2 regions of the Geobacillus sp. WSUCF-018B genome follow, and region 1 is predicted to be linked to the other one. Evidence: riboswitches for the same ligand, from Rfam matches in the RefSeq annotation. Region 1 holds a riboswitch; the other holds the start of a gene.

The links. A riboswitch is a leader RNA that binds a small molecule or an ion and turns the genes downstream of it on or off. The one in region 1 is predicted to bind S-adenosylmethionine.
Region 2: it holds a riboswitch for S-adenosylmethionine, as region 1 does, so the genes downstream of both, CV944_RS11430 (hypothetical protein) here and CV944_RS03845 (methionine biosynthesis PLP-dependent protein) in region 1, are expected to answer to the same signal.

Annotation. Positions count from the first base shown of each region.
Region 1 is NZ_PIJF01000007.1:61,480-71,388, forward strand. Features, by position in the region: gene CV944_RS03780 (YhcN/YlaJ family sporulation lipoprotein) at 1-399, shown strand, start outside; gene spoVAC (stage V sporulation protein AC) at 411-890, shown strand; gene spoVAD (stage V sporulation protein AD) at 890-1,903, shown strand; gene spoVAE (stage V sporulation protein AE) at 1,905-2,261, shown strand; gene CV944_RS03800 (DUF1657 domain-containing protein) at 2,274-2,480, shown strand; gene CV944_RS03805 (DUF421 domain-containing protein) at 2,493-3,353, shown strand; gene CV944_RS17410 (hypothetical protein) at 3,374-3,544, shown strand; partial or broken gene CV944_RS03810 (thioredoxin family protein) at 3,683-4,018, opposite strand; gene CV944_RS03815 (hypothetical protein) at 4,132-4,368, shown strand; gene CV944_RS03820 (YjcZ family sporulation protein) at 4,445-4,573, shown strand; gene spoVIF (sporulation-specific transcription regulator SpoVIF) at 4,700-4,957, shown strand; gene CV944_RS03830 (GNAT family N-acetyltransferase) at 5,002-5,436, opposite strand; gene CV944_RS03835 (YjcG family protein) at 5,433-5,957, opposite strand; gene CV944_RS03840 (alpha/beta hydrolase) at 5,996-6,724, opposite strand; SAM riboswitch class I at 6,917-7,027, shown strand; gene CV944_RS03845 (methionine biosynthesis PLP-dependent protein) at 7,227-8,330, shown strand; gene metC (cystathionine beta-lyase) at 8,334-9,512, shown strand; gene CV944_RS03855 (HD-GYP domain-containing protein) at 9,551-9,909, opposite strand, start outside.
Region 2 is NZ_PIJF01000036.1:6,099-25,589, forward strand. Features, by position in the region: gene mscL (large conductance mechanosensitive channel protein MscL) at 1-343, shown strand, start outside; gene CV944_RS11385 (DUF4871 domain-containing protein) at 723-1,259, opposite strand; gene CV944_RS11390 (YjiH family protein) at 1,400-2,728, opposite strand; gene hutI (imidazolonepropionase) at 2,828-4,102, opposite strand; gene hutU (urocanate hydratase) at 4,117-5,772, opposite strand; gene CV944_RS11405 (helix-turn-helix domain-containing protein) at 5,996-7,477, opposite strand; gene hutG (formimidoylglutamase) at 7,482-8,450, opposite strand; gene CV944_RS11415 (PaaI family thioesterase) at 8,592-9,008, shown strand; gene CV944_RS11420 (PaaI family thioesterase) at 9,364-9,846, opposite strand; gene CV944_RS11425 (VOC family protein) at 9,947-10,330, opposite strand; gene CV944_RS11430 (hypothetical protein) at 10,346-10,669, opposite strand; SAM riboswitch class I at 10,751-10,852, opposite strand; gene opp4A (oligopeptide ABC transporter substrate-binding protein) at 10,914-12,698, opposite strand; gene CV944_RS11440 (ABC transporter permease) at 12,712-13,620, opposite strand; gene opp4B (oligopeptide ABC transporter permease) at 13,642-14,610, opposite strand; gene CV944_RS11450 (ABC transporter ATP-binding protein) at 14,629-15,555, opposite strand; gene CV944_RS11455 (ABC transporter ATP-binding protein) at 15,542-16,567, opposite strand; gene glpK (glycerol kinase GlpK) at 16,889-18,379, opposite strand; gene CV944_RS11465 (MIP/aquaporin family protein) at 18,429-19,247, opposite strand; gene CV944_RS11470 (sporulation protein) at 19,456-19,491, opposite strand, start outside.

The DNA.
Region 1 (9,909 bases):
CAAAAGCAATCGCTGCAAGGGGCAAACTTGCTTCGGGCGCACACATCCGGGACGACGAAGAACGCCGAGCTTGACCAAGGGCCGGCCGAGCGGGCCGCCTCCTATTTGCGCCAACGCGACGACGTCCGGGATGTTGTCGCGGTCAACACGGGCGAGAAGTTGCTCGTTGCTTATCAAATTCCGCATTTGCAGCGGTGGAATCGAAAGAAGATTGAAAAGGACGTCGATAGCCGATTGCGCAACATGTTTCCTGGTTATGACATCATTTCTTCCAGTGATTTGAAAATTTTTTGGAAAACGAAGGAGTTAAAAGCGAACATGGGGAAACGGCATTGGGATGGGCGAAAAGTCAACCGCGAAATCGGGCGCATTAAGGCGCTGAGCAAAGAGCAAACATAAGAGGTGTCGTTATGGCGAATGAAAAGCGAAAAAAATTGACTCCAGTCCAACAAGAGTATCACTTATTTGAAAAAGAGCGGGAAACGAAGCGCCCGATCGTCCGCAACTGCGCCTGCGCGTTTCTCGTCGGCGGCATCATTTGCGTGATTGGACAGGCGATTTCTTATTTTTACATGTACTTTTTTGACTTCACCGAACAAACAGCAGGGAACCCAACGGTGGCGACGATGGTCTTTTTGTCGATGATTTTAACTGGGTTTGGCGTTTATGACCGGATCGCCCAATTCGCTGGGGCGGGAAGCGCCGTGCCGGTGACAGGGTTTGGCAACGCCGTCATTTCCGCTGCTATTGAGCATCGGACAGAAGGGTTTGTGCTCGGCGTCGGGTCGAACATGTTTAAACTGGCCGGCTCGGTCATTTTGTTCGGCACGTTTGCCGCGTTTGTCATCGCCCTTGTCAAAACGATTGCGACCCAGTGGGGGGGATTGTAATGCTGAAAGGGCACCGCACATGGGTGTTTGCGAACAAGCCGGCAATCATCGCAACAGCGGCGGTCGGCGGGCCGTTTGAGGCGAACGGCCGCCTCGCGGAAGACTTTGATCTTCTTCACGAAGATTTATGGCTCGGAGAGGAGTCGTACGAGAAGGCGCACCGCGTGCTCATGGAAGAAGCAGCGTTTCAGGCGATGGAAAAAGCCGGATTAGAGAAGGAAAAGGTGCAGTTTCTCATCGCCGGCGATTTGATCAACCAGATGACGCCGACAAGTTTTGCCGCCCGAACGCTCGGCATGCCGTACCTTGGCATTTTTGGCGCCTGCTCAACCTCCATGGAAGGGCTTGCGCTCAGCGCTTTTATTACCAACTATGGCGGGGCAGACTATATCTTAACCGGTGCGTCAAGCCATAACACCGCTGTCGAAAAGCAGTTCCGCTATCCAACCGAATACGGTGGGCAAAAGCCGCCGACAGCGCAGTGGACGGTAACGGGAGCTGGCGTGGCGATCGTCAGCCCGAAAGGGGACGGGCCGCGCGTGACGGCAGCGACGATCGGCCGCGTTGTGGATATGGGGCTTGCCGACCCGTTCAACATGGGTGGAGCGATGGCGCCGGCGGCGGTCGATACGATTGAGGCGCATTTGCGCGACATGCAAATCGATGCATCGTATTACGATTTGATCGTCACCGGCGATCTAGGGCGAATCGGACGCCAAGTCTCCCTTGACTTGCTGCGTCAGCACGGCATTGACATCGATGAAGAGCGCTACCAAGATTGCGGACTTCTCATTTACCGTGACGGACAGCCGGTTTTATCCGGAGCGAGCGGGGCGGCTTGTTCCGCTGTCGTCGTTTACGGGCATCTCATCAAACGGATGCGCCGCGGCGAACTGAAGCGCATTTTGGTGGTGGCGACAGGGGCGCTGTTGTCGCCATTGTCGTTTCAGCAAAACGAAACGATCCCGTGCATCGCCCATGCGGTGGCGATCGAGTACGGAGGTGAGGCGTAGCGTGTTGGCCATGTTTTTTTGGGCGTTTGTCGTCGGCGGGCTGATTTGCGTGATCGGGCAAATTTTGATGGATGTGTTTAAACTGACACCTGCGCATACGTTGACGAGTCTCGTCGTCGTCGGGGCGATTTTGGATGGATTCGGTTTGTATGAGCCGCTCATTGATTTTGCCGGCGCCGGGGCGACGATTCCGATTACAAGCTTCGGCAACGCGCTCGTTCACGGCGCGATGCAAGAGGCGGAAAAACACGGCATTGTCGGCGTGTTGACCGGCATGTTTGAAGTGACAAGCGCCGGCATTTCCGCCGCTATTGTGTTCGGGTTTATCGGAGCGCTCTTGTTCCGCCCGAAAGGATAAGGAGGGACGCGGATGACTGTTGCCTCGCAAGTGAAACAAACGTTGGCGAGCCTAAAAGGCATTCACGCTGGGCTGCAACAGCTGGCGCTCACTTCCCAGGATGAAACGGCGCAGCGGACGTTTCATGAGGCGATGCTTTCCACTGAGGAGATCATCGCCGAACTGAAAGACCGGATCGGCCGGCTCGAGTTCGAGGAGCCGCAATATCACGGAAAGTAAGGAGCATGATCGATGCCTATATGGTTAGAAACCGCCATTCGTTCGATTTGCATTTTAATCGGGTTGTTTGTGATCACCCGCATTCTCGGCAAAAAGCAATTATCAAAATTGTCGTTTTTTGAATACATCGTCGGCATTACCGTCGGCGATATCGCTGGAACGATGTCGGTCGACTTAGGAATTTCGCTGCAAGAAGGCATCACCAGCATTTTGATTTGGTCGCTGTTTCCAGTGGCTGTCGCTCGACTCTCGCTGCGCAACAAGAAATTTCGCGATTTTGTCGAGGGCAACTCCACGGTTTTTATTAAAAACGGCAAAATTTTAGAGGAAAATTTGAAACGGGAGAAATATACGGTTGACGAGCTGCTCGAACAGCTGCGCAAAAAAGATGTGTTTCGCGTCGCCGACGTCGAGTTTGCGGTGCTTGAGCCGAACGGCGACTTGAACGTGTTGCTGAAGCGGGAAAAGCAGCCGCTCACTGTCGGCGACGTGTTCCCAAACCCGCCGCGGGAAAAAGAGCCGCAGACGGTCATCATGGACGGCATGATTTTGGATGAGCCGCTCGCTACGATGGGGCTTGGCCGCGGCTGGCTGAAGGAACAGCTTGACAAGCAAGGAGTGGCAGTGGAAAACGTCTTTCTTGCCCAAGTGGATTCGTATGGGCAGCTGACGGTCGATTTGTATGACGACAAAATTCAAGTGGCGGAACCGCAAGAGAAAAAGCTGCTGTTGGCTGCGATGAAAAAAGTGCAAGCTGATTTCGAATTGTACGCACTGCAAACCGATTCGCAAGAGGCAAAAGTGCTCTATGAAAAACAGGCGGCAAAAATGACGGAGCTCATTCAAAAAGTCCAGCCGCTGCTGCGAAACTAACGTTGAGGAGGACAAAAACAATGGAAAACAAACGAACGAAAACAACCGATGAGGAAATCCAAATCCAATTAAAAACGAACGGCCGTCCGGAGCGAACGCGGACGACCGATGAGGAAATTTCGATTGAATTTATGTTTGATAATCCGCAATTGACGCGCCAGCCGAAAGATTACGACGAGATTGAATACTAAGTCTGCCGTCTGGATGTGTACGGGCACGTGTGGAAAATACAATCAAATACGCTCTGGAGTGAAAACCGCCGCCCGAAGCGTGGGCGGCGGTTTTCATGCCGTGCCTTAGGCAGAGCCGTGGGAGGCGCGGCAGGGCTATCAAGCCGGCAGCGATTGCAAAAAGGCGCGCACTTCTTCCGGCGTTTTCGCATCGGCGCTATGCAGATGGGCGATTTTTTCCCCGTTTCGGAACACAAGAAGACTTGGAATGCCAAGCACTTGGTACTTCTCACCAAGATCTGGAAACTGGTCTCGGTCGATTTCGAACCAGTCGTACTGCCCGTAATCGCGGATGATGTCATCGATGAACATGTTCAGGCGCACGCAGTCTGGACACCAAGTTGTGTAAAACTTCATAATCGCTGGCTTATCGCCGGAAATGGCCGCCTCGAATTGCTCAACTGTTTCAATTTGTCTCACATTCGTTCCCTCCCTTTCATGTTGCCGTTCATCTTTACTTTACCATATGGCAAGGCAAAAAAAGAACGGGGACGCCTTCACCTCGGGCAGTCGTTTTTGCATACAACAGTAAGAAAGGAGGGGAAAGTGTGAGCAAAGAGTTGGAAAAAGCGCTCGAAAATTGGGTTGCGTCGCGCAAAGAAGGGCATGAAACGTTCATCCGCCTGTTTGAACAATGGGGAAAGGACTTTAACAAACAGCTGCAAGAAATCGAAAAATTGAACAATGGATTTTTAAAAAGTGTACAAGGCAACTTGGACTACATCGAGCAATGGTTTGCGAAGAAGGAGCGGGAATTTGCCGAGCTGTTCCGCCGATTTGGATGACAAAATGGCCTTTGCGCCCATACGCCCCGCTAAGCCGGTGAATACGATACAGTAAACGGAGAAGGAGGTGCACATTATGATGGGCTTCTGCGGTTATGGTTATCCTTACGGCTACGGCTATGGCGGTGGCTATGGCGGTGGCTTTGTGCTGATTGTCGTGTTGTTCATTTTGTTGATTATTGTCGGCGCGGCATTTGTCGCCTAACGGAAAAAGCGAATGGGATACGGGCCGTTTCGGCGCCACGGAGCGGCTCGTATTTTTCTTTCCCTAATTTGATGCACGCCGAGGCGGGAGCATCATACGATATAGCAGGGAGAAGGAGGCGGAACGATGGATCAGCAATTTTTTAAAAACATCGAACAGAAAACAGGTGTCAATATGAAAGACGTTTTTGAGCTCGCCAACTCGCTGCAAAACGCCAATTTCAGCGATGAAAAAACGGTGCGCCAAGTGGTGAAGCGGGTGGCGCAAATTGCCAACCGGAAAGTGCCAAAAGAACTTGAGGATCAAATCGTCAAGGCGATCGTCCATAACGGCAAACAAATTGATTTGAACACGATCGCCAATATGTTGAACAACAAAAAGTAAGCAAAAGGGAGCTTGCGTGCGCAAAGCTCCCTTTTATCCGGCTGTCATTCGAGCGGCTTGACCATGGCGACGTGCGGGATGCCGGCGTCCATAAACACGCCGGATATCGTCTCATAGCCGAGCTTCTTATAAAACGGTTCGGCGTGCGTCTGGGCGTTCAGCTTCACTTTTTTCGCCCCTTTTGTTTTCGCAAGCTGCTCCAACGCCTCCATCACCATCCGGCCGACGCCGCGGCCGCGGTAAGCCGGCAAAACGCAGATGCGCTCCGCTTTGCCAACCCCTTCATCGACCAGGCGAAACCGGCCGGCTGCGACTGCTTGTTCGCCATCGTATAGGACGAGATGGAACGATTCATGTTCAAATGCATCGATTTCTTCTTCTTCCGGCACGTTTTGCTCTTCGATGAATACAATCCGACGGACGCGCAACGCGTCTTCATACAACGCGCGGTCTTCCGTTGTTCCAATGGCGACGTTCATTCTCCCGTTTCCTTTCCTCCAACGATAAAGGTTTCATAGACAGTCCATGATCCGTTCTCGAGCTGGTAAAGAAGGTGGAACCGGTCGACCGTCTCTTCAAAATGGACGTTTTGCAGCCGCAGTTGGCTGTAGACGTCAGCGTATTCCGCATTCGGCAAATCGCGGCCAATTGTAATGTGCGGCACGAACACGAATTCCGGCTCCCCGGCAAACAAGCCGCTGTGCAGCTTCTCGTGCAACCGTTCCAGCACTTCGTTTGGCTCGACTTTCAAATAAATGATGTGGCTTGTCGGGTAAAACGAGCTGAATTTCGTCACTTTGATCGGAATTGGCTCCGTTTCCGCTGCGATGCGGCGCAGCTCTTTCGTCATTTCTTTGATTTGCTCCTCATCCGCCTCAAACGGGTATTTCAATGTAATGTGCGGCGGGATGAGGGCGTAATGGCTGTCGTACCGCTTCCGGTACGAGTTGGCGAAGTCTTGAATCCGCTTTGGCGGAAAAATGACAATGCCGTACTTCATTCCGCTTTCCCTCCTTTAGATGGTTCGTTTGCCGTTATTTACAGCGACAAAATGGCCGATACCGCCCGGGGCACATCCGGCTGCCAATACGTCCATGCATGCCCGCCGGCAAATTCATGGTACGTGTAGGGAAACCGCTTTTCGATCAATAAGTCCCGTGCGGCCCGGTTCGGGGTGATAAAATCGCGTACATGGCCGTCCGTCGTTTTGACCGCCATTTCTTCTGCGCCGACGGAATGGTAAAGGGAAAGAAGCGACGGGTCGCGGAACGCGCGGATGCGTTCGAGCACCGAGTCGTCAATGTAAGGAGACTGCATGGCGATTTTTCCAAATGTATGCGGATACAACAGCCCGGCTAGAAGCGAAACGGTTCCTCCCAGCGAATCGCCAATCAGCGCTCGTCCTTTGCCCATTTGATACGTCGGCAGCTCGCGATCCAAAAACGGCGCGAGCTCATGGGCCAAAAAGCGGATATAGGCTTCGTTTTTTCGACCGGCCGGGTGGTATTTCTCGTAGCGGTCGCTGACGTTCCGGTACGGGATGCCGACAACGATCGTTCGGTCGATCGTTCCTTCGTCCATGAGCGTCTCGATCACGGTTTTGATTTTTCCGTACATAAAATAATCCTTGCCGTCTTGCGCGATTAATAAAGAATATTTATGCAACGGAGAAAAATTGCTTGGCAAGTAGACAAGCAACCCGATTTCTTCTTGCAGCTCCCTGCTGTAAAGCGTATAATCGCGCATCGTTCCTGTTGCTGTCGCCATGATCATCCTCCATGAAAGCGCAAGTTCACTTGTTATTGTAACATATTTAGGCAAAAAGATGTTAACGAAGGGCTCGAATTTTTCGTGAACTTGCCGAACATTGGCGCCGGCAAAAAAATGACTTGCAAAAATGGCCGGAATGCGTTACATTTTTTAATAAATTAACAATTAACAAAATTAAATACGCAGCGGTTCTTATCAAGAGAAGCGGAGGGAACTGGCCCAATGAAGCTTCAGCAACCAGCCGCCCGACGGCCAGGTGCTAAATCCAGCGAATTGAGCATTCAATTCGGCAGATAAGAAGAAGCATGACCATGTGCGTATGGAAAAGTCTTCTTCTTAGAAGACTTTTTTTATTTGCTCAAGCGGCTGCTCCCTCAACCGAGAGGCGTCGAGGATCAAGGCCCTCAGCCGCTGCTTGACCAACAGCGGCGCTTCGTTGGGCGTTAAGTGGTTGGCTGTTGATCCATGATGGAATTTTCAACAGAAGGAGAGAGATGAGATGGAGAAACTAGAGACGCTGTTAGCGCAAATTGGCAACCGGAGCGAAACGGTGACGGGGACGGTCAACCCGCCAGTTTATTTTTCCACCGCCTACCGCCATGCCGGCATCGGGGAGTCGACCGGGTTTGACTATATCCGCACCGGCAACCCGACGCGCAAAATCGTCGAAGAAGCGATCGCGAGACTGGAAGGCGGCGACCAAGGCTATGCGTTCAGCTCCGGCATGGCCGCCATTCAGACAGTGCTCGCCTTGTTTGAGAGCGGAGACGAGTTTCTCGTATCGGCCGACCTTTACGGCGGGACGTACCGCCTGTTTGAGCGCGGCTGGCGCAAGTACGGTCTCGGCTTTCATTACGTCGATTTTGCCGATCTTGATGCTGTGGAAGAAAAAATCACGGAAAAAACGAAAGCCATCTTTTTGGAAACGCCGACGAACCCATTGATGCAGGAGGCGGATATTTCGGCGGTCGCCAAGCTCGCCAAACGGCATGGGCTGCTGCTGATCGTCGATAACACGTTTTACACGCCGGTGCTCCAACGCCCGATCGAACAAGGCGCCGATATTGTCATCCACAGCGCCACGAAATATTTAGGCGGCCATAACGACGTGTTGGCTGGCCTTGTCGTCGCCAAGGGCGAGGAGCTCTGTCAACGCCTGGCCGAGTATCAGAACGCCATCGGCGCGGTTTTGTCGCCGTTTGATTCGTGGCTGTTGATTCGCGGGATGAAAACGCTGGCGCTAAGGATGCGCCAGCATGAAGAAAACGCCAAGCGCATCAGCGCCTTTTTGCGCGAACATGAAGATGTTACAGACGTCTTATATCCAGGAAGAGGCGGGATGCTGTCGTTCCGGATTGCCGATGAAAAGTGGGTGAACGGGTTTTTAAAAAGCTTGCGCCTCATTACATTCGCGGAAAGCTTAGGCGGAGTCGAAAGCTTCATCACGTACCCGGCGACGCAGACGCACGCCGACATTCCGGAAGAAATCCGCATCCAAAACGGCGTCTGCAACCGACTGCTCCGCTTCTCGGTCGGCATCGAACATGCGGATGATTTAATCGCCGACTTGGCGCAAGCGTTCAAACACATGAAAGAGGTGTAAGCGATGGAACGGGAATGGTCGTTTTCAACGAAACTGCTCCATAATGAATGGAAAGTCGATCGCGAAACGGGGGCGGTGAGCGTGCCGATCCAGCACGCCTCCACGTTCCATCAGTTCGATTTCGATTCATTCGGCAAATACGACTACAGCCGCTCCGGCAACCCGACGCGCGAGGCGCTTGAGGAAACGATCGCGGCGTTAGAAGGCGGAACGCGCGGGTTTGCGTTCGCTTCTGGCATGGCGGCTATTTCAACGGCGTTTTTGCTTCTCTCAAAAGGCGACCACGTCCTCGTGACCGAAGACGTCTACGGCGGCACGTACCGGATGATTACGGAGGTGCTCGGCCGCTTTGGCATTGAATATACGTTTGTCGATATGACCGATTTAAACGCAGTGGCGGAAAACATCCGGCCGAACACGAAAGTCATTTATATGGAAACGCCGTCCAACCCATTGTTAAAAGTGACCGACATTCAAGGCGTCGTCAAGCTGGCGAAGGCGCATGGCTGTTTGACGTTCTTGGATAATACGTTCATGACGCCGGCGTTGCAGCGGCCGCTTGATCTTGGAGTCGATGTCATCCTTCACAGCGCCACGAAATTTTTAGCCGGCCATAGCGACGTCGTCGCCGGGCTGGCGGTCGTGAAAGACGAGGAATTGGGAAAAGAATTGTACAAACTGCAAAACGCGTTTGGCGCCGTCCTTGGCGTCCAAGATGCGTGGCTTGTGCTGCGGGGATTAAAAACGCTCCACGTTCGGCTGAAGCAGTCGTCCGAATCCGCCCTGGCCATCGCTGAGTATTTGGCGCGCCATCCGAAAGTGGAAGATGTGTATTATCCAGGGCTTTCGCACCACCCAGGCCATGACATCCAGCGCCATCAGGCGGCCGGGTTTGGCGCTGTGCTGTCGTTCCGCCTAGCCGATGAAGAAGCGGCTCGGACGTTCGTCCGAAACGTCCGCCTGCCGGTGTTTGCTGTCAGCCTTGGGGCGGTCGAGTCAATTTTATCGCACCCAGCGAAAATGTCGCATGCGGCGATGCCAAAAGAAGAGAGGCTCCGGCGCGGCATTACCGACGGCTTGTTGCGGCTGAGCGTCGGGCTTGAGGATGTCAACGATTTGATCGCCGATTTCGAGCGGGCGCTGTCGTTTGTGAAAGAGCGGCCGTCAGTTTCAACGCCATAGCAATCAGCCCGCCAAGCCTTCAAAGCTTGGCGGGCGGGTCAAGATGCCGCTGAGGTTGACAACAGCTTCTCCTCTTGTAAGTGTTTCAAAAAGAGGTCGACGAGTTCGCTGTCCCACTGCGTTCCCTTTCCTTTTCTCAAGATGTCCGCCGCTTGACGAATATCCATGCCTTTTCGGTACGGGCGATCGGAAGTCATGGCGTCAAACGCATCGGCCACGGCGATGATTTTGCCAAACAACGGAATCTCGTCGCCTGCTAAGCCATCCGGATATCCCTTGCCATCGATGCGTTCGTGATGGGAGCGAATTCCAGCTAGCAGCGGCTCAATCGGTTCGATTGGCCTAACCTCGCGCAAAATGGCTTCTCCAAGGGCGGGGTGTTTTTTGATCCAGGCAA
Region 2 (19,491 bases), on a different contig from region 1:
CGTTGGGGTGATCATCGGCGGGGCATTTGGCAAAATCGTTTCTTCGCTCGTCAATGACATCATCATGCCGCTCGTCGGCTTATTGTTGGGAGGCATCAATTTCAGCGGCCTGTCGTGGAAAGTCGGCAAAGCGGAAGTGAAATATGGGGCGTTTATCCAAACAGTCGTCGACTTTTTGATCATCGCGTTTTCGATTTTCCTGTTTGTCAAACTGCTTAACAAACTGTACGAGCGGATGAAAAAACAGGAAGACGTCAAAGAAACGGCGACGACGCTGACGAAAGAAGAGGAGCTGCTCACAGAGATTCGCGATTTGTTAAAGCAGCAACGGGAAACGACGTGAAAGCCTGTCATGGCGTGGACAGGCTCTCAAAAACGGTAAACGAATCTCTTAACTATGTGAATATGTTACGGTGACTTGAGGGTGGATCGGCCTCCCCTGATTTGGAAGGGGGTGATGCCGATGACAGTATTTGAAGCATTGATGTTTTTTCGCAAGTCGCATGGTTTCAATACTGTCGCACAATCAAAAGAAATAATCCACCCTTAAGTTAACGAGGCGCTTAGGCGGATTATTTCCTTCTGCTCGCGCCGACCCCCTTTATGGGAACCGTCTATTGCGGGGCTGAAGGTGCAGCAACACCTTTGGCTTCACTTGTTATTTTGTCATCTCGAACCGAGAAGACCGCCACTTCCCAGCGTGAGCGTAAGTGGGAGAGCGTTCAATTTACGTCGATTACAACGTAATCCCAGTACGTTTTTCCAAGATAGACGAGTAATGCCCATTTTCCAGATTCACCAAGCCTTATATTTGATGGTATATGTGCGTCTGCACCATTATTCGGACCTCCTGGAACTCCCGTTGTCCAAACGGTTTTTCCGTCTAGTGTTAACGCAGGAGCTATATCGTTGCTGCCTTTTTTCACTGCAACGATTGTCAGTTCTCCTTCTGGAATGGAGTCCCCCCAGAAATGCCACATGTATTTGCTATCTTTGTTTGCTATAAACGGTGCATCAATGAAACCCACTTTGTTTGGTACTCCGCGCATTTTATAATTTCCAGATTGAAAAACCGGGCTTACTTCCCAATTGATATGACTGATTACTTTTTGATCTATTTTAACAGGTATTTTTTCAATATCACTCATCTCTTTTACCGAAGCTGTAGATTCAGCATTTTGGGCTTGTTTTTCATTCTTTTCCCATATACTGCATGCGGATAAAGAAAAAAGGATTACGATGACTAGCAAATGTTTCACATTTTCACCACCTTTCACTAATTTAATGATATCATATTTTTAGCGATTCCTCCCCGACTTTCGCTATCGCTTAGAAGTCGGGTTCTCCTCGCTTATTCCCAAGATGAAAGGAACATAACCCCCCAGGCGCCAACCCGTTGTCAAAGCAGCCAGTACGCAAGCGGAGCGGTGAGGACGAGCGTCAAGACGGTGCGTTCGAACCAGATGACCAGCAGCCTCGGCAAGCTGAGCGGAATTTCTGTAGATAAAATGCATGGAATGACAGCGGAAAAGAATAGGATCGCCGAGACGGATACGACCGCAATAATGAATTTTGTGACAAGCGGAGCTTCGGTGACAAGCAAAGCGGGCAAAAACATTTCCGCGATTTCAATGGCCGAAGCTTTCGCAGCCAACAACGGTTCAGGGATTTGCAACAGAAGGGTGAATGGGTAGAACAGGTAGCCCAACCAGTCAAACAACGGCGTATATTCAGCGAGCAGCAGCCCGATCAGTCCGACTGACATAATGGAAGGCAAAATGCCCATCGTCATGATGAAGCCATCGCGCAAGTTCTCCCATATGTTTGTCCCAATCCCTTTTGACTGTCCTACCGCTTTCATCGCCTCGGACCAAGCTTGCTTCATATAGCTTCCCGTCACTTTTTGTTCGGGATCTCCTTTGCCGTCGTAATACTCGTCGCTCATGCGGCTCAGCGGCCAAAGCCGGGCGGTAAGCGCTGTAACGGCAAACGTCACGAGAAATGTCACCCAAAAATACGTGTTCCAGATTGGCATGAGCCCCAATGTTTTCGCGACAACGACCATAAATGTCACCGATACGGTGGAAAAGCCGGTAGCGATGATCGCTGCTTCTTTCACGGTGTATTTGCCTTCTTTGAACACTTTATTGGTGATCAATAGACCGATCGAGTAGCTGCCGACAAAGGAGGCGACGGCGTCGATCGCCGAACGGCCCGGCGTTTTCCAAATCGGACGCATGATCGGCTGCATCCATACGCCGACAAATTCTAAAAGCCCGTAGCCAACGAGCATGGCGAGAAAGACGGAGCCAATCGGCACAAGAAGTCCGACGGAAATGACGAGCTTGTCATATAAGAACGGTCCCATATTCGGCTGAAACAACCATGACGGACCGATGCGAAACACCAACATGACCGCCGTAATCAGCCCAACAACTTTCAGCAGCGAAAAAACGACTGTTACGGCATCTTTGTTCCACGTTTTTTTATAAAATGGATAAATTGCACCGAGAGCGATCACGATCAGAGCATAATAAGGAACAAGTGCTGAAAACTGGGTGCGGATCCATGTCACAATATGATCGAGCAAAATCGATGATGTGCCGCCGATGGACACCGGGACGAAAAATACGAAAATGCCGATGGCACTAAAGACGAAAAACTTCCATGCCCCGCTGGCCGGCGTTGGCGTCGGCACGGATGGCGCTATATTTGTATCCGTTTTCATTCTCCTCCACCCCCATTGTTCTTTTTACCCCAACTTGCGCGGCCGGAAGCATAGCCGCTTCCGGTCGCCAAACGCTTTGGCGAAAGACGATTCCTCCCTTCAGATGCACACCTTGCCTTCTTTCACCACCACCTCCCCGCCTTTGATCACCGTCTCAACACGGTTGACTCCGTAATGGTACATGATCTGCACATAATTCGGAACGTTGAAAATGACCAAATCCGCCTTCTTCCCCGGCTCGAGGCTGCCGACAAGATGCGCGCGGCCGATGGCGTGGGCGGCATTGATCGTGGCGGCGGCCATCGCTTCAGCGGGAGTCATGCCCATATGCAGGCAGGCTAGGCTCATGACAAGCGGCAGCGAGACGGTCGGCGACGAACCAGGGTTGCAGTCGGTCGCTAAGGCGACGGGAACGCCGGCGTCGATCAGACGGCGGGCGTCGGCGGCTTGGGTCATGAGGAAAAACGCCGTGCCCGGCAAGAGAACGCCGATGACGCCGCCATCGGCCATGCGGCGGATTCCTTCGTCCGATGCCCGAAGCAGGTGGTCGGCGGAGATGGCGCCGACTTCGGCGGCCAGTTCCGCCCCGCCGTACGGTTCGATTTCATCAGCGTGAATTTTCGGCGTCAAGCCGTGCGCTTTCCCTGCTTCGAGGATGAGGCGCGCCTGGTCGGGGGTAAAGACGCCGCGCTCGCAAAAGACGTCGTTGAACTCGGCGAGCCCCCGCCGGCTCACTTCGGGAATCATCTCGTCGATGACAAGGCGGACGTATTCATCCGGATCGTGCTTCCACTCCGGCGGAACGGCGTGGGCGCCAAGAAACGTGGAGACGATATCGACCGGGTGGGTGTCATCGAGACGCTTGGCGACTTCAAGCTGCTTGATTTCGTGCTCAAGGCTTAAACCATAGCCGCTTTTTGCTTCGACGGTCGTGACCCCATGAAGCAAAAACTGATCGAGCCGCCGCTTGCTTTCTTCATACAACATCTCTTCCGACGCCTCGCGCGTCGCTTTTGTCGTCGCATGAATGCCGCCGCCGGCGTTCATGATTTCCATGTACGTCGCCCCGCCGAGCCGCATCGTCCATTCGTGTTCGCGGCTGCCGGCGTACACAAGATGGGTGTGCGGGTCGATGAGGCCAGGGGTGACCGTTTTGCCTTTGGCGTCGATCACTTCGGCTTCGGCGAGCCGATCGGCAAATTGGCGGGCCAGTTCATCGTCCGTCCCAACCGCCACGATCGTGCCGTTTTCGATCCAGACGCTGCCGTTTTCGATGATGCCTAGATCGCTCATCTTCTCCTTGACGAGCGGAGCCGCGGAGCTTCCCGCCAGCGTGACGAGCTGGCGGGCGCGGCGGACAAAAAGCGGGCGCATATGGATCCCCCTTTCTACTTGAGCATCGGCATATCGATGCCTTTTTCTTTCGCTGTCCGAATGGCGAGCTCATACCCAGCGTCGGCGTGGCGGACCACACCAAGCCCCGGGTCGGTCGTCAACACGCGCTCCAGCCGTTTTTCCGCCTCTTTCGTGCCGTCGGCGACGATGACCATGCCGGCGTGAATGGAGTAGCCCATGCCGACGCCGCCGCCGTGGTGAACCGACACCCAGCTTGCGCCGCCGACCGCATTCAACAGCGCGTTTAAAATCGGCCAGTCGGCGATGGCGTCGCTTCCGTCTTTCATTCCTTCCGTCTCCCGGTTCGGCGAAGCAACGGAGCCCGAATCCAAATGATCGCGGCCGATGACGATCGGCGCTTTCAGCTCGCCTTTGGCCACCATGTCGTTGATGATTTTCCCGAACTTCGCCCGCTCGCCGTAGCCGAGCCAACAAATGCGCGCCGGCAGCCCTTGGAATTGAATGCGTTTTTGCGCCATGCGAATCCAATGGCAAAGACGCTCATTGTCGCTGAATTCACGCAAAATGACTTCATCGGTTTTATAAATGTCTTCCGGGTCGCCGGATAATGCCACCCAGCGGAACGGCCCTTTTCCTTCGCAAAAGAGCGGACGGATGTAGGCCGGCACAAAACCCGGGAAGGAAAAGGCGTCGTCCACCCCTTCGTCTTTTGCCACTTGGCGGATGTTGTTGCCGTAATCAAACGTCACCGCCCCTTGCTTTTGCATCGCCAGCATCGCTCGAACATGCGCGGCAATCGATTGTTTGGCGCGGGCAACGTACTGCTTCGGATCGCGCGCCCGCAGCTCAGCCGCCTCATCAAGCGTCAACCCCGCGGGGATGTAGCCGTTTAACGGATCATGGGCGGACGTTTGATCGGTCAAGACGTCCGGAACAAAGCCCATGTCAACGAGCCGCGGCAACACTTCAGCCGCATTGCCGACAAGGCCGATCGACAGCGCTTTTTTCTCTTCCTTCGCCCGTCTGGCCATGGCCAGCGCGGCGTCCAGGCTGTCGGTCATCGTGTCAAGGTATTTCGTGTCCAAGCGGCGCTGGATGCGGGCCGGATCGACTTCGATGGCGAGGCAGACGCCGCCGTTCATCGTCACGGCGAGCGGCTGCGCCCCGCCCATGCCGCCAAGGCCGGCGGTTAGCGTGATCGTCCCGGCCAGCGTGCCGCCAAAGTGCTGGCGCGCCACTTCGGCAAACGTTTCATACGTCCCTTGGACGATCCCTTGGCTGCCGATGTAAATCCAGCTCCCGGCCGTCATTTGTCCGTACATGATCAACCCTTTTTTATCAAGTTCGTGGAAATGGTCCCACGTCGCCCATGCGGGCACGAGGTTGGAGTTGGCGATCAGCACGCGCGGGGCGTCCGGATGCGTGCGAAATACCGCCACCGGCTTGCCGGATTGAATGAGCAACGTTTCATCGTTTTCTAAACGAAGAAGGGTGTCCACAATCGCCTCGTAACATTCCCAGTTGCGCGCCGCCTTGCCGATGCCGCCGTAGACGATCAATTCCTCCGGCCGCTCGGCGACATCGGGATGCAAATTGTTGTTCAGCATCCGCAGCGCCGCTTCTTGAATCCATCCTTTCGCCCGCCGCTCTGTTCCCGCAAACGAGCGTACGGTCCGTTTTTCTGCCATCGTCATCCTCTCCTTTTTCCTCTTTGCTTTTCATTGTAAGGGAGCAAAGAAGGAGAAGATAGGCGCACGTCTTTTAAAAGTGATCACATTTTTTTGAATTTTCTATTTCCTCTCCGTTTTATTTGTTCATTTTTTTCGATATCGATCCATTTCTTTTGAAATATACGCCGCCCCCTCTCGCCCGCGATCCGGCAAGGCTGCGCTTTGCCACAGACAAAACCGCCTACCGCGGTGATGACGGTTTCAGCCGTTGTTCATCGCGGTAGGCGGTCGGCGTCTGGTTCAGTTCGGCTTTAAAGACGCGCGTCAAATAATGGGCGGTGCGAAACCCGGTTTGTTCGGCGATTTCTTTAATCGACAAATCCGTCTGCCGAAGCAGCCGTTTCGCTTCCTCAAGCCGCCGGTTGGTCAGCCACTGGCGAAACGTCACGCCGCGCTTTTTCGACAACAAATGGCTGAAATACGCGGGGCTGCGCCCGGCGGCGGCCGCGACCCGCTCAAGCGTGAGCGACGGATCGCGAAAATGCGCCTCCATATAGCGGAGGCCGCGCTCCACGGCGTCGACGCGCGCGTCTTCCTCGGCCTGCTTGGCCTCATGGAACAATCGATATAAAAATAAAATCAATTCTTGAACGATGCGATACAAGACGGGATTGTACAAAATGTCTTGAAAAATGCGCATATACTCCCGCTCGGTTCCGCCGCGGTCAAGGCCGTATGTTTTCATAAACCGGCGGATTTGCGCCAAGATGCTCGTCAGCCGCGTCCGCACCATCTCCGGGCTCGGAAACGGCGGCTTCCAATGGGAGAATTCGCGCCGCAGCCATCGCTTCACCCCTTCATGGTCGAACCGCTCGAGCATCTCGATCCATTGCCGCTGCTCCTCGGGCGTCAAAAAGGGATCGAGCTCACGCCACTGTTCGTATTCCGAAGCGGGAGCGATCACTTGGCGATAGCCAATGAAAAACGTCGTCTCCAGCAACCGGCGGGCCGCTTGGTATTGCCCGCGCACCGTTTTCCGACCATCAGGCGGCATCACGACAACCGCGAGCGGCTCATGATGCTCCTCTTCCCAATCGCGCAACAGCTTCCACGCCTCTTCTTTCCCGTCGCCCGGCAAATCGGGAAGCAGGCAAACCGCCATATGGGTGAGCGGCAATACGCGCGCCCGTCCGCGAAACGGATAGCTCGTTAAAAAGCGGATCACTTCCCGAGACAAGGCAGGCTGTTCCGCCTGCACAAGCCATACATGCGCGGAGGCCGCGGAAGGAAAATCGCAAAACAAGGAGCGGTAATCGTCGTGATGGGCGTCCAATCCCGCCGGCAAGCCTGGGCGTCCCGGGGAACGCGACGCCGCCGCCCGCAGCGCCTGCTTCAGCCTGGCGGGCTCAAGCGGCTTCACAAGCAAATCGACGCATTGCCAGTCGATGGCTTGTTTCGCCCGCGCAAACGTCGCCTCGGCCGTTGCGGCAATCACGCGTTGGCAAAACAAGCGGACGTGGGATGTCGCCTTCGACCATCGTTCATACGGAATCATATCCAGTTCGACGTACAATAGCTCCGGCGCCTCCCTCTCCAAGACGGCCATCATCTCCTCCACGGTGGCTGCCGTATACACCCGCTCAATCGGCAAGGAATACGCGGACACGAGCCAGCGGATCGCTTCCCGTTCTTTGTCATCCCGTTCGGCAATGACCAATTTCACGTTCTCACCGCCTTGGCTGCAAGCGTTGAAAATGAAGGAGCGCCTCCATGCAAAAGGCGGCCGCCAACGCCACCGTTTTTCCGCCTTCATCCCAGAGTGGATTGACTTCGCAAAGATCGACGCTGATCGTTTTCGGATGAGAAACGATTCGGCGGACGAGAGCGCGCACTAGCGACGGAGCGAGTCCAAACGGCGACGGCGCGCTCACCCCCGGCGCGGCAGCCGCGCTGATGGCGTCCATGCAAATGGTCAACATCACGGCATCGTGATGAGCGGCAAATTCCTCGATTTGTTCATAGGCGGCCTCGATCGGCCCTGCGGTCAGCTCGTCTTCAAGCATGTACCGGCAGCCGTACGTCTCGGCCGCCGCAAACAGCGCCGCCGTGTTGCCAAGCCGCTGAATGCCGAGGCAGAAGTAACGGACCCGTTCGTCTTGATCCAATATTTGCCGAAACATCGTCCCGGACGTCGGCCCGTCATCGTACGGGCGCAAGTCGAAATGGGCGTCAATGTTGAGGATGCCAAGGCGGGCTTCGGGCCCGAGCGCTTCGCGAACGCCCAAGTAATGGCCGTACGCCGTCTCATGGCCGCCGCCGATCACGATAGACGCCATCCCGTTTTTCAGCAGGCGGGCGACCGCCTTCCCAAGTTCAGTCTGGCTTTGTTCGAGCCGTTCATCGACGCAAACGACATCGCCTGCGTCATAGACAACGACCCCTTCCGGAAGATGCCAAGGCAGCCGGGCCAGCGCCGCTTTGACGGCGGCCGGCGCCTCTTTCGCCCCTTGGCGGCCTTGGTTGCGGCGCACTCCTTCGTCGCACGCAAACCCGATGAATGCCGCCGCTCGTTCCACCGTCTCCAATGGCTGCGACAAATCGAGCAAGCGAATGCGCTGATGAAGACGAAACGCCTGCTCATCGCTCACGCTGTCAATCCGTCCCGTCCAACGGCCGGCGTCTGGCGGTTGATACATGAGACCATCTCCTTTCCATCATCAGCTGCTTGTTTCTTTCGCCACAGCTTTGCCGTTCTCCTCCTCATGCACGCGAAAAGAGGAAATCGCCGCCGTTTGGCGAATAAAAAAACATGATTGACAACAGAAAGGGTGTTCCACATGAAGCCAATGACCAACTTGCACGCTGTCATCGCCGGTCAAAGCGCGCCGCCCCCATGCGACGAAACGCTCGGCGTCCGCCTGACGGAAGCCCGAGACGGCTATGCGAAAGGCGTATGGACGATCAGCGAATCGCTGCTCAACGGCAACGGGGTGATTATGGGCGGGTTCGTCGGGGCGGCGGCGGACATTCTCATGGCGTATGCGGTGACGACCTTGCTTCGCGATGACCAGCTGCACGCGTCCATCAACTTGCAGACGACGTTTCACCGCCCAGCGGCGGCTGGAGAAGCCGAAATCGAGGCGCGGGTGGAAAAGTTCGGGAAAACCGTCGCCTATGTAACCGCCATCGTGCGGCAAAACGGCAAAGAGGTGGCGAGCGCCACGTCGTCGGTGCTGATCATGGACAAACCGTGAAGGTGATGGATCTCCAAAAGGCGTTTTTGCGCATGCTCGTTCTCCTTGGATTCGACGAGGCCAAACAGCAGCTGCTGTTGTTGTTTTGAAACGCATGGAAAGCGATGATCAGAGGAATCCGAGAAAACCGGTGAAAAACGATGATGTTCGCCAAATCGGTGGTTTTGTTGAAAAAGGAGAACCAATTTCACAAGGTTTCCCCACTTGAGAAGAGGCGTTGTCGAGTTGCCTTTTTCGTGACATCATCAGTCCTCAATGGCGAAACGAGGTGAGGCGCAGCCGTTTTCGACCAGTTGCCAAGCGCCGGAGAAAGCGCTGTCAAAAACAGCCGCTCTCCGGCGCCTTTTGTTGCTTGTTACCCACGGACAAACGTTTTCGGCATTACGACGGCGACGACTTGCCCGCGGGCGCACAGTTCGCCGTTGGCGAACACTTCGGTGTCCACTTTCCATTTTTTCGGATGAATCTCCGTCACAGTGCCGACGGCGACAAGCGGCACTCCATGCGGCGTCGGCTTGACGAAATCGACGTGAAGCGACGCAGTAACAAAGCGCGGCGGCGTTTCCCCGCTTCCCGGCTCATGGCCGTTTTTCCGATGCAAGGCAAGCGCCGCCGACCCGGTGCCATGGCAGTCGATGAGCGAGGCGATCAGCCCGCCGTACACAAACCCAGGGATCGCCGTATGTTCCGGGCGCGGCGTGTAGACGGTCACCGTTTTGTCCCCGTCCCAGCCGGTGCGGAAATGATGGCCTTGCTCATTCAGCCGTCCGCAGCCATAGCACCAGGCAAATTCATCCGGGTAGTCGTCTTGAATGGCGTGGATAACTTGCGGCTCCATCTGTTCTCCTCCTCTCCCCTTTACCTATACGCGGTGCACTCCCTATTTTCCTTCTTGCACGGCAAAAGGCGGCCATACCGATGGCCGCCTTCCCCTTCGTTCATTGCGCCGGCTCGTAAAACTCGATCCATTCGCCGTCCGGGCCAAGGAAAAATAAGTATTTCGCCCCGTTTGGGAGCGTTGTAATCTCCTCCCACACAAGCGGGACGCCGAGCGACTGAAGCCGTTCTTTTTCCTGCTCGATGCCTTCGACCGTAAACGCCACGTGGTGCACTTTTCCTTCCGTCGGCAAGTTCGGGTTGTATCCTTCGATCAGCTCGACGATGATCGAGCCGTCAATCCCTAAAAACGCCAGTTTCATCGTTCCGTTCGTATGAATCATTTCGTCAAGCAACTCCAGGCCGACGACGTTTTGGTAAAATGCCTTTGATGCCTCGATGTCTTTTACTTGAATGCCGACATGCTCAAATTTTTTGACTGCCATTCGTCCTCTTCCTTTCTATGACTCCATTAACCATACAGCTTGTAAATACGGCGTCATCCGCATTGGAAAAACCCCTTTTTTCCCAAGCTCTGTCCATATGTAGCGATCAAGGGCGTACGGTCCGTCCGCCTTCCATTCGTCCGCCTCGCTGTCGGTCAACAACACTGAAAAGGTTGTCCCTTGCGCTTTCCCATACAAGTGGGTATATCCGCCCCCGCGGTCGACATAAACCGCCGCTTCAGGGTCAAACCGAATCAGCTCCGCCTGCACGCAGCGCATGACATGAACGGCGAACGCAGCGGCACGGAGATGAGCGGCCATGCAAGCTCGGATCGACATGTCCCTCTTCACTATTTCCCCCTTCACCCCCTATCGACAAAAACCCCTTTCGCCTCGGAATGATGCGAAAGGGGGCAGCCGTTCTTATCATCCAAAGCGAGACCGCTTTGCGGGTGTTAGCACCTTGCCGGCAGGTTGCTGTGGGGTCATCAAGCCCGTTCTCTCGCCCACTCTTGATAAGACGTATGATCATTTGTCTTTCATGTTACCATATCGAATCCCATAGAAGCAATCGCTTTTTTGTTTATTCCGCCACTTCTGGCTGCTCGGACGTGACGCCGACATCTTTCCACGTCAGCTTCGAGCTCGGGTCAACCGTAAAGTTGGCGACACGGTTGTTGACCGCATAGATGGCGGAACGATACAACGTTGGGATGACCGGCACTTCTTCGTTCATTAGCTTTTGCCACTCGCTGTAAATTTTCCGGCGATACTCCTTATCAAACGCCTGCTCGGAATGGCCTTTTTCTAGCAGCTCATCATTTTTCTCGTTCACCCAACGCGAGTAGTTGAACATGACGTTGCGGCCGTACAATCCGTACGGGTCGACGTCCGTTCCAGTTCCCCAAGCGGCGGCGTAGACATCCACTTTCGGATCGTCTTTTTCGACCATATCGTAGAAGGAGTTGAACTCCGCCAAGCGTCCGTCCACAAGTTGGACATCGAGGCCCACATCTTTCCAGCATTGCATATAAAATTTGGCCAGCGGTTCAGCGATGTCCCCACCGCTCATCGCCAAGAAGTTGACCTTGAATTTTTTGCCGTTTGGATCTTCGCGGAGGCCATCGCCATCCACATCTTTATATCCCGCTTCATCCAGCAATTGTTTCGCTTTTTCCGGATTGTACGTATACCCTTTGATGGAACTGTCATGATAGCCCGGGAACGACGGCGGAATGAGCGTGTTCGCCGGGAAGCGCAAACCATGATACAGGCGGTCGGCCACCTCTTGGTTGTTGATGGCGTACGCCATGGCTTGGCGCAGTTTTTTGTTTTGGAATTTCGGATTGTCCATTACGTTTTCCTGCTTTTTCGCATCCCAATGGCCGAGTTTAAAGCCGATATAGTTGTACGCCAAATCCACTCTGCCGATAAACTGAATGTTTTTCGTCCCTTTCGCGTTCAAATATTGGTCAGTCGGGAACTCAGCGACGTCAATTTCGCCTTTTTTCAGCGCTTGCAGGACGACTTGCGGGCTGACGACTTTCAAAATGACGCCTTCCAAGTTCGGTTTGCCAGCCCAGTAGTCATCATTGCGAACAAATTCGACCGACTCGCCCGGAACGATTTTCTTCACTTTAAACGGACCGAACCCGATCGGGTTTTTCCGGATTTTATCCGATTTCGCCAAGTCTTTGATCGGAATGTCTTTCAAGTAATGCTTCGGCAGCGGATACGCCCAAATGCCAGTCAACACCGACGGATTGGCCTGTTTCCATGTGATCGTCAACGTCTTTTTGTCGATGACTTTAATGCCGGAAATTTTATCCGCTTTGCCGCTATGATATTCTTCCATCCCGACGATGCCTTGGATGAGCGCATCGCCATAGCGGACGCCGGTGTAATCTTTATGGCCGATGACCAAATACGCATACTCCAAGTCTTCGGCGGTCACCGGCTGGCCGTCATGCCAATTCACATTGTCTTTAATATGGATTGTCATCGTCTTTTTATCATCCGACAACTCATACGTGGCAGCCCCATCATTTGTAATTTCATAGTCACCGTTCGTCCGGAAAAGCGACTCGTCAAAAAATTGCAAAATCTCTGCGTCGGGCGCTCCGGTGTAGAATGCATAGCTGAGCGTCCCTTCAAACGGCGTATCGGACACAAGGCCGTATTTCAACACGCCGCCATCGATGATTTTCCCGTCGTTTTTCACCGTCATCGGGAATTTGCTGATGTCTTCCTTCTGAGCCGCCGGTTTTTCGTTATTGTTGCCCTTTCCGCTCGTTGTGTCGGATTTGCCCGTGCACCCGGCGAGCACGAGCAAGAGCGCGGCGAGAGCCGCCAGCCATTTTCTCTTCACATTTTCTTCCCCCTTATCCTAGTCGTTGTCTTGCATCAGCCGCACGTTTCAGCGCTTGGCCGATGAAATTTATGCACAGCATCATCACTAAAATAAGCAATGACGCAGGCAACCAAACCCACCATTTGTTTTGCAAAACATCCGGGTTGGTCGCATAGCTGACCAACGTCCCTAAGCTCGGCGTGCTCTCCGGCAGCCCGAAGCCAAGATACGTGAGCCCGGACTCGATGCCGATGTTGCCCGCCAAATTTAACGTCAAATTGACGATAATGATCGAGCTGAGGTTGGGCAAAATTTGAAAAATAATGATTTTCCAATCTGGCGTGCCGAGCGTTTTTGACGCGCTGACATAATCCAGCTCGCGCTCGGCAAGCGTTTTGGCGCGGATCAGCCGGGCTTTGCCCGTCCACAAAAACGCGCTCATGATCAAAATGAACGTCAATACATTATATTTAGGCACAGTGGCGACAAAAACAATAACGAGCATCAAAAACGGCAGAACGAGAATGAAATCGATGATGCGCATAATGACATTGTCAATCCAGCCGCCGAAATAGCCGGCCACCAATCCGACAATGAGGCCGATCGCCCCAGTGATGAGCGTAATGGCCAGCCCGATCGTAAACGAATTGCGGGCGCCGATGATGAGCTGGCCAAACACGTCGCGCCCTCCGTAGTCTGTGCCAAGCCAGTGTTCCGCTGACGGCGGAGAATAGATGGAAAGAAAATCCACTTTCACGATTTCCTCTTGATCCAAAAAGAGCGACACGCCATAGACGATCGACAAAAGGATTCCTAAAATGATGAGCGAACCAAGCGCGAGCCGATCCCGAGCCACCTCCCGCCACATGATCGAAAAGGCGGAAGGGCTTTTCTCGATGTTCGCTCCGGCCGGCGTTGGGCCGCTGATTTCCGCTTTCATGTCAGCTGCCTTCCTCCTTCCCTACTCAATCCGGATGCGCGGGTCGACCGCACTCAAAATGATGTCCGACAACAGCGTGCCCACCAGCGTCGCCAGGCCGGAAATCATGACGAGCGCCGTCACGACGCTGTAATCCCGCTGCATAATCGACTGCAAAAACAGCTGGCCAAGCCCCGGATAGCTGTAGATCGACTCCAAAAACACGGAACCGCCGACAAGCCCGGTGATCTCATACCCTAAAAACGCCGCGATTGGCAAAAACGAATTGCGCAAAATATGGCGCCAATAGATGTGCCGCTCCGGCACGCCTTTCGCCCGCGCCGTTTTCACGAAATCTTTCACTTTCGTATCGACGATTTCGCTGCGCAAATATTGAATCGTAACGACCGTGTTGATGAGCGCTCCCGACAACGCCGGAAGCATGAGATGGTTCAATTTGCTTAAATAGTAAGCGAGCGTCCCTTCCTCGACCTGAACGTCCACACTGCCGCCGGTTGGAAACCAGCCAAGGTGAAAGCCGAAAATAAACAGCATGATCAAAGCAAAAATGAACAGCGGCGTGGCAAACCCGAGATAGCTGTAGCCGACGATCAGCTTATCAGCCCATGTATCTGTCCATCGCCCCGACACGATGCCAAGCGGAATGGCAATCAGGTACGTCAAAATTAAAATCGCCGCCGACAGCAACACCGTATTCCCGATCCGTCCGGCCAGCAGATCAGTGACCGGCTGCTGGTGGGTATAGGAAAGGCCGAGATCCCCTTGCAGCATGTTTTTCACCCAACGGATGTATTGAATATGTACCGGATCATTCAAGCCAAGTTTTTCCCGCATTTCCTCAAGCGTCTGCGGATCCATTTTCGGGTTGGCCGCCAGCTGCCCCGTCAGCGCATCGCCCGGCATCGCCTTCGCCAGCAAGAAAATGAGGACGCTCAGCAAAAACAATTGCGGAATCATAATGAGGATTCGCCGTAAAATAAATTTCAGCATCTTCCCGTCTTCCCCTCTTTACGGAATGGCCACCGAGTGCGTCGGCGAAATCGGCTTGAGCGGGTGAGCCCGGCCGTTTGCATCAAAATAGCGGGAATACGACTGCTCATATTCTTTTTCCACTTCGCGGCGAAGCGCCTCCTGCCGGCCGCGTTCGCGCGGATCGGCGTTCGGAATGGCGGAGAGCAGACGTTTCGTATAAATATGTTGAGGATTCGTAAAAATCTCCTCGCTCGTCCCTTCCTCCACGAGCCGGCCGCGGTACATAATGCCGATGCGGTCGCACATATGCCGGATGATCCCTAAATCATGGCTGATGAACAAATACGTCAGCCCGTACTCCTGCTGGATTTCTTTCATGAAATTCAACACTTGCGCCTGCACCGACACATCAAGCGCCGACACCGGCTCATCGGCGATGATGAGCTTCGGATTGAGCGTGAGCGCCCGCGCAATGCCGATGCGTTGGCGCTGTCCGCCGGAAAATTCATGCGGATATTTGTAAATCGACTCCGCGCTCAAGCCGACCCGCTCTAAAACGTATTGCACCTTCTGCCGCTCCTCTTGCGGGGACAGGCGTTCAAAATTGCGGAGCGGCTCGGCGACAATGTCGAGCACACGTTTGCGCGGATTGAGCGAAGAATACGGATCTTGGAAAATCATCTGGATGTCTTTCCGATACGGATGAAACTCGCGGCGGCGAAGCTTTGTCAAATCCGTCCCTTCAAACAGCACTTCCCCGGCCGTGGCGCGGATCAAACCGATAATCGCGCGCCCTGTCGTCGTCTTGCCGCAGCCGGACTCGCCGACGAGCCCGTACGTTTCCCCTTTGTTCAGCGTGAAACTGACATCGTCCACCGCGCGGACATGGTCGACCACCCGGCGAAAAAAACCGCCGCGCACCGGATAGTATACTTTCAAATGGTTGACGTTAAGAAGCGCCATAGCCGATTCCACCTACCGTTTGATCATCGGGAAAATAAAAATGTTGGTAACATGTGCAACGCACCCAGTGCCCCGGCTCCACTTCCCGCAACTTCGGATCCGATTCGTGCTTATCCGCCCCAATCCAGCTGATGCGCGGCTGGAAGCGGCAGCCGCGCCGCGGCAGTTTATGCAGCGGCGGAACGATCCCTTGGATGACGTGGAGTCGTTCCTTTTTCGTCTGCGCAGACGGGATCGACTGCAACAATGAGCGAGTGTATGGATGAAGCGGACGGTGAAAAATGGTATCGACGTCCGCTAACTCAACGATTTCCCCAGCATACATGACCGCCACACGGTCCGCCATTTCCGCCACCACCCCCAAATCATGCGTGATTAAAATAATGCTCGTTTTCATTTGCCGCTGCAACTCTTTGAGCAGCCCTATGATCTGCGCCTGAATCGTCACATCAAGCGCCGTTGTCGGTTCATCGGCGATGAGCAGGGCGGGCTCGCAGGCGATGGCGATCGCGATGACGACCCGCTGCCGCATCCCCCCGGACAACTCGTGCGGATAACGGTGGTACACCTTTTCCGGCTCCGGAATGCCGACTTTGCGAAGCAAGACGATCGTTCGCTTCTTTTTTTCGGCTGCTGACAGCCGCAGATGGTAATCCATGCTTTCTTCGATCTGCCGGCCGACCGTCATGAGCGGATTGAGCGCCGTTAACGGATCCTGAAAGATCATCCCGATTTCTTTGCCGCGGATGCGATTGAGTTCGGCAACGGAGAGCGACAGCAAATTTGTCCCTTTAAAGTGCAGGCGCCCCTCAATTTTTGTCTTTTCGGGCGGGTGGAGACCCATGATCGACAAAGCGAGTGAGCTTTTGCCGCAACCCGACTCCCCGACGAGAGCGACGACTTCGTTCTCTCCGATCGCCAGCGAAACGTCGTCGACCGCCGCATAATAGTCATCACCGATGCGGAAAGAGACTCGCAACTCCTCAATTTCCAATAACGTTTGCTTTGCCAATGTGTCCTTCTCCCTTTTGTTAGTATTACTAAAATTTTATACTATATATAATATTTAGATAATATTCTATCATTTTTTTTCTAAATTCAATATTTATAGAAAAAATGTCAGTAAATTTTTTGATTCCTTTCCAGTCTTATACCTCATAGAAAAACATGACTGTGAACTACAGCTCAGTTTCAACCACTATTTTTTGGACAATAAATAAGCAGATGCTCCACGAAAGGAACATCTGCCTAAGCAATGAACAAAAAAGTGGAAAAGGACACAGCTTGACCGCGGCCGCCCATTCACGATCGATTATTGCTTTGTTCCCTATAGTTATTTAAACGCCATCGCCGCCCGCACCGCTTTTTTCCAGCCATCGTAGAGCATCGTTCGCTTGTCGTCATCCATCTTCGGCTCAAACCGGCGCTCGAGCTGCCATTGGGCGGCGATGTCATCTCGGCTGTTCCAGTAGCCGACGGCCAATCCGGCCAAATACGCCGCACCCAAGGCCGTCGTTTCATTCACGACCGGACGTTCGACCGGAACGGCAAGCAAATCGCTCTGGAATTGCATAAGGAAATTGTTTTTCACCGCCCCGCCGTCAACGCGCAACGTGGTCAGCGAGATGCCGGAATCGGCTTCCATGGCGGCGAGCACATCTTTTGTCTGGTAAGCGAGCGATTCCAAGGTGGCCCGGATGAAATGCTCTTTCGTTGTGCCGCGCGTGAGGCCAAACACCGCCCCGCGCACTTCGCTGTCCCAATACGGCGTGCCAAGCCCGACGAACGCTGGGACGACATACACCCCGTCGGTCGACTCGACTTTTTCGGCGTACGCTTCGCTGTCAGCCGCCGTTTTGATCATCCGCAAGCCGTCGCGCAGCCATTGAATGGCCGAACCGGCGACGAAAATGCTGCCTTCAAGGGCGTATTCAACCTTGCCGTCAATTCCCCAGGCGATCGTTGTGAGCAGCCCGTGTTTCGATTGCACCGCTTTTTCCCCCGTATTCATCAGCATAAAGCAACCGGTGCCGTACGTATTTTTCGCCATCCCTTCCGTAAAGCACGCCTGGCCGAACAAAGCCGCCTGCTGGTCGCCCGCGGCTCCCGCGATCGGCACCTCCACGCCGAAGAAATGATACGGAACCGTTTTCGCGTATACTTCCGAGGACGGGCGCACCTCAGGAAGCATCGCCTTTGGCACGTTTAAAATCGCAAGCAGCTCGTCATCCCACTCGAGCGTATGAATGTTAAACATTAATGTGCGCGACGCGTTCGAGTAATCGGTTACATGGGCGCGGCCGCCGGACAGCTTCCAAATGAGCCACGTATCAATCGTGCCAAAGAGCAGCTCTCCTCGCTCCGCCCGTTCGCGCGCCCCCTCGACATGGTCCAAAATCCATTTCACTTTTGTCCCGGAAAAATAGGCGTCAATAAGCAAGCCGGTTTTTTCGCGGAATAGCGGGTCATACCCTTTCGCTTTCAGTTCATCGCAAATGCCGGCCGTCTGCCGCGACTGCCAGACGATGGCGTTGTAAATCGGGTTGCCGGTGTCTTTCTCCCACACCACCGTCGTTTCCCGCTGGTTCGTAATGCCGATCGCCGCCACTTGTTCCGGCTTCACTTGCGCCTCGGACAAGACGCTGGCAATGACCGCAAGCACCGATCCCCAAATTTCATTGGCGTTGTGCTCGACCCAGCCGGGCTGCGGAAAATATTGCGTAAACTCTTTTTGCGCCATATGGACGATTTCGCCCTTTTGATTGAACAAAATCGCGCGCGAACTCGTTGTGCCTTGGTCGATGGCTAAAATGTATTGATTCATGACATTCTTCCCCCTTCACCTTTATTTGCTTACAAACCCGGTACGCCAACTAGAGAGAACGGCGGCTTGCGGCGCTGGCTGTTTTTCCTTTTGCCATCTTCGCCGCCGCCAAAACGACTGCGGTTGCCGCCAGCACTCCCCATAATGCGCCTGTCGGTTTTCCCAAGAAAACGGCTTTATAGACCAAACTGCCTAACGCGCCGCCAAGCAGCGGTCCGACGATCGGCACCCACGCATACGCCCAATTCGATGACCCTTTCCCTGGGATTGGCAACAAAAAGTGGGCTAACCGAGGCCCAAAGTCGCGGGCCGGATTAATGGCGTATCCCGTCGTGCCGCCGAGCGACAGGCCGATCGCCACGATCAAAAAACCAACGACAAACGGATTAAGCCCATCGGCGAACTGGTTGGCGCCAATGGCCAAGATGGCCAACACCAACACAAACGTGCCGATGATCTCGCTAAGCAAGTTGGCAGCCGCATTCGGCACGGCCGGACCTGTCGCAAACACGCCAAGCTTGACGCCCGGGTCGTCCGTTTCTTTCCAATGCGGCCAATAGTGGAGGTAGACAATGACCGCTCCCATGACGGCCCCAAGCACTTGCGCCGCAATATAGCCCGGCACGTCTTTCCACGGAAAATCACCGGCGAGCGCCAACGCGACTGTCAGCGCTGGATTGAGATGGGCGCCGCTATACTGGCCGACAGCGTATACGGCCACGGCCACCGCCAACCCCCACCCCATCGTAATAACAATCCAGCCGGAGTTGGCCGCGTATGATTTTTTCAAGTTGACCCCGGCGCATACACCAGCGCCGAAAATGATGAGCAAGGCTGTGCCGATGAGCTCCCCTAAAAATGGCGACATTTGTTCTCTTCCCCCTTTTCTTCATTTCGTGATTTCTTCTTCCATTTCCTGTTTGTCCAGCCCCTCCGGAGGGTGAACCGTTGGGCGAAAAAGCAAAAACCCACACACTTCCCCGCTCATCAACGAGGAATATGTGTGGGTCTCCGCTTCTCCACCACAACGTTATTAACTTGCTTTTAGTATATCATCTGTTGAAAACGCTGTCAAACTATTTCTTCGACAAAATTTGCACATAATCGAAGTC